2 linked regions of the Chlorobaculum parvum NCIB 8327 genome follow. The protein of the gene in region 2 interacts with the protein of the main gene of each other region in a pairwise test. Links are inferred from orthologs where the notes say so. Each region holds a gene or a part of one and is shown on either strand. Other genes may lie near its edges. The genes, in order: groL and CPAR_RS05110.

Region 1 (3,317 bases), 370 kb from region 2 along the record:
GCTCGATCAGATAATGATAAGCCTGTGCGAAAACGCACGCGACGCCATTACCGACACTGGTACCGTCAGGATAGAAACAGCCACCGTCAGGGTTAAACCCTCCGATTGCTATTCCGATCATCCTTGCCAGACACCTGGATTATTTGCCATGATTTCAGTAATCGACACAGGCTGCGGAATGGACGAAAAAGTAATGTCCCAAATTTTCGACCCTTTTTTCACCACCAAAGACGTCGGAAAAGGCTCTGGATTGGGACTATCAACCGTTTATGGTATTGTAAAGCAGAACAAGGGCTATCTTAACTGCCAAAGCAATCCAGGCAATGGAAGCCGCTTTACAATTTATCTGCCCGTTGTCGAAAACAAAATCGAGCCAGACAAAAAGATAACCCCGAAAGATGTCGCTAGTCCTGATGATAAGCAAACGATACTCGTAGTCGATGATAATGGGACCATTCTTTACATTGTTAAAACAGTGCTTGAGAAAAACAACTACCGTGTTCTTTCTACAACTTCAGCACAAGAGGCAATCAACATCGTAACAAACTCAGAGACAAGAGTCGATCTGCTGCTAACTGATGTAGTCATGCCAGAGATGAGCGGACAAGAACTTTCAAAAAAACTTATCTCCATATTACCTCACCTGAAAACGATTTTCATGTCGGGCTTCTCAAAGGATCTGACAAACCTTAATGAGCTTGCTGAAAACGAGCGTTTCATCAGCAAACCGTTTAAGATGCGAGAATTCACCGCCACGATAAAAGCGATGCTGAGCTGAGCCCCCCAACAACCACAATACGCAACAAAAAAAGGCCCGCTTTCGCAGGCCTTTTTTTGTTGCTATGAGCAATCGGGGGATCAGTACATACCGCCCATGCCACCCATGCCGCCCGGAGGCATTGCCGGCATGTCAGCTTTGTCTTCCGGAAGATCGGTGATGGCAGCCTCAGTGGTGAGGAGGATGCTGGCAACCGAAGCGGCGTTCTCGAGCGCGCTACGGGTCACCTTGGTCGGATCGACCACACCGGCGTCCACCAGGTTTTCGTACTCTTCGGTACGGGCGTTGAAGCCGTAATCGCCTTCACCGCTGCGGACTTTCTCAAGCACCACAGCGCCATCGGTCGTGCCGGTATTGGCAACGATCTGGCGGAGCGGCTCTTCGAGTGCGCGACGAATGATGTCGATACCGGTCTTCTGGTCGTCGTTGTCAGCAGTTGCGCGCTCCAGGCCTTTGATGGCACGGATCAGAGCGACGCCGCCACCTGCGACGATACCTTCCTGAACCGCTGCACGGGTTGCGTGCAGAGCATCTTCGACGCGAGCTTTCTTCTCTTTCATCTCGACTTCGGTCGATGCGCCGATGTTCAGCACGGCAACACCGCCGGAGAGCTTGGCCAGGCGTTCCTGGAGCTTCTCGGTGTCGTAATCGGAGGTCGATTTCTCGATCTGGCCTTTGATCTCGTTGATGCGGGCCGTGATCTCTTCCTGCTTGCCTTTGCCTTCGACGATGGTGGTATTGTCCTTGTCGATGTTGACGCGGGAAGCCTGACCGAGATAGGCCATGGTAGCATTCTCAAGTTTGTAGCCCTTCTCTTCGGAGATAACGGTACCACCGGTGAGGATGGCGATATCTTCGAGCATGGCCTTGCGGCGGTCACCGAAGCCCGGAGCCTTGACGGCAGCGACTTTCAGAGTGCCACGGAGCTTGTTGACCACGATGGTGGCCAGCGCCTCGCCCTCGATGTCCTCGGCGATAATGAGCAACGGACGACCGGACTGGGCAGATTTTTCGAGAATCGGAAGCAGCTCTTTCATGTTGCTGATCTTCTTGTCGTAGATCAGGATGAGAGCCTCTTCGAGCTCGGCTTCCATGGTCTCGGGATTGGTCACAAAGTAGGGAGAGAGGTAGCCGCGATCAAACTGCATACCTTCGACAACCTTCAGCTCGGTGTCCATGCCCTTGGCCTCTTCGACAGTGATGACGCCGTCCTTACCGACTTTGTCCATCGCCTCGGCGATCAGCTCACCGATTTCAGGATCGTTGTTGGCCGAAATGGTGCCGACCTGGGCGATCTCTTTCTTGCCGGAGATGTTGCGGCTGATGCTGCGAAGCTCAGCGACAACCTCCTTCACGGCGCGGTCGATGCCACGCTTCAGGTCGATCGGACGTGCGCCAGCGGCGACGTTCTTCAGACCCTCACGGTAGATGGCCTGGGCAAGCACGGTAGCGGTGGTGGTACCGTCACCAGCAACGTCGCTGGTCTTGGAAGCCACTTCGCGAACCATCTGTGCGCCCATGTTCTCGAATGCATCTTCGAGCTCGATCTCCTTGGCGACGGTCACACCGTCTTTGGTGGAGGTGGGAGCACCGAATTTTTTGTCGATCAACACGTTGCGACCGGCTGGGCCAAGCGTGACTTTCACGGCGTTGGCGAGTTTATCGACGCCGACCTTGAGTTTGGCGCGTGCGTCGGAATCAAAGAGAATATCTTTAGCAGCCATTGTAAAGCGTTCCTCCTTTAGGATTTAGTAAATACTGTACGGTGAATTGATCAGCCAAGAATCGCAAAAATGTCAGACTCACGCATGATGAGGTAATCCTCAGCTTCGACCTGAACTTCGGTGCCGGAGTATTTGCCATACAGGACTTTGTCTCCGACTTTGACCTGCATCTGGACAAGCTGGCCGTTGTCTGCCACTTTGCCTTCGCCAACGGCGACAACCTCGCCATACTGAGGCTTTTCCTTACCGGTATCGGGGATGTAGAGACCACCCTTGGTTTTTTCCTCAGCCGGTGCGGGCTTAACAATAACTCGATCAGCTAATGGTTTCAAGTTCATTGTCTTCTTTCTCGTTTGAGTTTATATTGAATCGTCTGTACTTCTTTTCAAGTCAGATTTTCCCCGAACTTCTGGTTCGGGCCACTGTTTAGCACTCACCTAACGAGAGTGCTAAAAGCTGAATCCATTATAAAAAAAGATTTTCAGACCGCAAATACTTTTTCATCACGAAATACAGCAAAAGCCTGCAAATCGAACCCATTAGTTATGACTCCGGACGACCGCAACAAACAAGATTCTGAAATGCTCGGCACCATCGGCAAAGTCGCGCTTGAAAAGCTGGACAGCCTCTCTTCGAAAATCAGGGATGACGTCGCGACCGAGGCCGACAAGGCCAATCATGAAATCCTCTCTGAAATTGTAGCACTCGCCTCAAATCGCCTGTCGGTAGAGAAAAACGAATCGATTGTCGAAGATGGCGGCGAGGCGTGGACGGAACGCACCTCCGAGACGCACTACCCCCATATCCGCCTGCAC
Region 2 (3,165 bases):
CGCTCAAATCAACCTCAAGAGACAGTTAAAACCGTTTGATGAACGAAGTTTGATGTTTGAGTACTGGAAAAAACCAGCCTGAAATTCAAGCCGGGTATTTTTTGCGCTGAAGACAACAAGCCCTTCTCAGAGCAAGGGCGTTACGGAGTCTTGAGAAAAGAGTTATGGAAACTCTTGTTAAATGGAAGGTTAATTCTGCATACGAAAGCCTGGGAGCTAAATACTCATCCGTTCCGCAACCAGAATAGAGAAGCTGTGAAAAAAATAATTTTCTCACTTATGAAGTTATCAAATCGCAAGCATTAAAAAACAGCCATCGATCAAAATAATCGAAGAGATCCGCCAAACGGATATCCATCTCGACTTTGTGGATATGGATTTTTCGATCGGTAAGGAGCGATGCTGCTTGGTGATCGCTATGGGAATTGAGATGTTGTGTGAACGAGCTGCAAACAGAGAAGTTGAGGCTGCAGAAAATGCAAGTTGATGAGCGTTGTAATACGTTATAAAGTCAACGGCTTCGCCATTCCCCTATTTAGTCCGCCGACACAACCAGCTCTTCGCTTTTTCCGAAGCAACGGCGGCGGATGATGAGCGTCACGATGATGGTGCTCATAGCGGTGGAGCCGACGAGCATGAACATGACGACGATCTGGTAGCGGATGGCGATAAGTGGGTCGGCCCCTGCGAGGATCTGGCCGGACATCATGCCGGGGATGAACACAAGGCCGACGCCCATCATGGCGTTGATCGAGGGAATCATACCCGCCTTGACCGCTCCTTTGAAGATGTCGCGGCTCGCCTCCTTGAAGTTCGCGCCGAGGCAGAGTTTCATCTCCACCAGCTCGCGCTGCTGGCGCATCTGCGAGAAAAGCCGCTCGATGGAGATCGCGAGCGCGGACATCGAGTTGCCTATCACCATGCCCGCCGTCGGAATGAAGTAGCGCGGATCCCACCACGGGTGCACGCCGATCACCAGCCACGAGACGAAAAGCGCCGTCAGAAAGTAGCTTGATACCATCGTCAAAAAAGTCGGCACTTCGTAGGCGATCTGCTTCTCCTTCACCCTCCCCCGCACGATGAACACCGCCGAGAAGACCATGACAACAAAGATGCCGACCGTCAGCCACGGATTGTTGGCGCCAAAGATGAAGGTCAGGGCGTACCCCATAACGAAGAGCTGAGAGACCGTGCGGATCGTTCCGATGGTGATGTCCTTGTTCAGCCCGAGCTTGTGGATGAACGAGGTTGCCTGCGCAACGAGGATAAAGAGCAGCGCAAGCAGCAGCTGCGGGATGGAAATTTCTATGATCGGGTTCATGCGCATTCAAGGTTTCCGTTGCGGAAGGTGCAGCTTCGTGCCTGCGGAACGTCTGGCTGGTAGTCGCTATGCGTAACGATGAGCACAGTTTTGCCCTCCTCGGTGTTGAGTCGTTCGATGATCGAAAAAACCATCGTCGCGCTTTCGGCATCGAGCGCCGAGGTCGGTTCGTCGAGCAGCAGCACATCGGGCTCGGTGAGAATCGCGCGCATGATCGACAGGCGCTGTTTCTGACCGACCGACAGCTTGTTTGCCGATTGCGCAAGCGTGACGCCGTTCAGATAGAAGGCTTCGAGCATCCGCTCAAGCGTTTGGTCATCCGGTGCCGTTTTACGCTGGCCCTGTACAAAGGTGAACGGAAGAAGCAGGTTGTCGCGAATCGAGCCATCGATCATCTGCGGAATCTGCGGCACATAGGTCACCATCGAGCGAAGCGAAGAGGGCTTCATTCCGCTTGTGTTCTCGCCCTTGAAAAGAATCGACCCGGAGCGAGGCGTGTTCAGCCGGCAGATGAGTCGTAACAGGGTTGACTTGCCGCTTCCCGATGCCCCCTTGATGACGAGCAGCTCGCCGGATCGCACCTCAAGGGAAAGATGCTCGAAAACCGGCGGTCCACCTTTGTCGTAGCCGAACGAAAGGTCTCTGAGTTCAAGGAGTTTTATCATCGGTGATTTCTGTTTTTAGCCTGCCCTTGGGTAAAAAGGATTGTTGAAAAGATCGGAACTTATTTTCTTATTTACTAAATCAATGGATCGCCCATCAAAACCACCCCCGCACATGATGAAAGCTCCCGAAGAACGGCTTGGCTCCTTTTACCTCGGCGCTGAATACGACCTCAAGTCGGGCGCACGTCTTGAGCAACCGGTGCATTACGATGCCCGCGACCTGACCACCCACGCGGTCTGCGTCGGCATGACCGGCAGCGGCAAAACCGGCCTCTGCATCGACCTGCTTGAAGAAGCAGCGCTCGACAAGGTGCCGGTGATCCTCGTCGACCCAAAGGGCGACATGACCAACCTGCTTTTGCAGTTCCCCAACCTCTCGCCCGAAGATTTCCTGCCGTGGGTCGATCAGGACGAGGCGCGTCGCAAAGGCAAAAGCCCCGAAGAGCTTGCCGCGGATACTGCCTCGATGTGGAAAAACGGTCTGGCTGACTGGGGAATCACTCCTGATCGCATTCGTCAACTCAAGGATTCGGCGGAGCTTACCATCTATACCCCTGGCTCCGATGCCGGGATTCCGGTAAACATTCTCGGCAGCCTTGCCGCTCCCAAGCTCGATTTCACCGCAGAAGCTGAGGCGATCCGTGAACGCATCGCCGGAACGGTCAGCGCCCTGCTCGGCCTCGTCGGCATCGATGGCGATCCGGTCAAAAGCCGCGAATCGATTCTGCTCTCCGGAATCTTCGAGCATTTCTGGCGAGCGGGCACCGACCTCGATCTGGTCTCGCTGATCGGCTCCATCCAGAACCCGCCGATGCGACAGGTCGGCGTGTTCGACGTCAACACTTTCTACCCCGAAAAAGAGCGCTTCGAACTCGCCATGACCTTCAATGCCCTGCTCGCCTCGCCGTCGTTCCAGAGCTGGCTTGACGGCGAACCGCTCGACATCGGCACCATGCTGTACACCGCCGATGCCAAGCCTCGCCTCGGAATCTTCTCGCTGGCCCACCTTTCGGAAAACGAGCGGATGTTCTTCGTCACGCTGCTGCTCGAAAACGTCCTGACCTGGACGCGAGCCCAGCAAGGCACGTCGAGCCTTCGGGCGCTACTCTATTTCGACGAGGTGTTTGGCTACCTGCCTCCGGTCTCCGAACCACCATCGAAACGGCCGCTCATGACGAT

The links.
Region 1: the proteins of CPAR_RS05110 (region 2) and groL interact in binary tests that used the Escherichia coli proteins (3 or more experiments, as listed by UniProt). The link is inferred for Chlorobaculum parvum NCIB 8327 from one-to-one orthologs.

What each region holds. Positions count from the first base shown.
Region 1 is NC_011027.1:1,480,597-1,483,913, forward strand. Bases 181-3,176 are described here. They hold groL (chaperonin GroEL), read right to left. Parts: upstream 2,503-3,176; coding sequence 859-2,502; downstream 181-858. Other genes in these bases: CPAR_RS06920 (GAF domain-containing protein), read left to right, coding at 181-778; groES (co-chaperone GroES), read right to left, coding at 2,553-2,840; CPAR_RS06935 (hypothetical protein), read left to right, coding at 3,048-3,176. Outside these bases: more of CPAR_RS06920, read left to right, coding at 1-180; more of CPAR_RS06935, read left to right, coding at 3,177-3,317.
Region 2 is NC_011027.1:1,107,347-1,110,511, reverse strand. What follows is about bases 153-2,996. They hold CPAR_RS05110 (ABC transporter ATP-binding protein), read right to left. Parts: upstream 1,987-2,996; coding sequence 1,318-1,986; downstream 153-1,317. Other genes in these bases: CPAR_RS05105 (ATP-binding protein), read left to right, coding at 2,102-2,996; CPAR_RS05115 (ABC transporter permease), read right to left, coding at 536-1,321. Outside these bases: more of CPAR_RS05105, read left to right, coding at 2,997-3,165. UniProt on the Escherichia coli protein: Part of the ABC transporter complex FetAB, which is probably involved in iron export and enhances resistance to H(2)O(2)-mediated oxidative stress. Probably responsible for energy coupling to the transport system.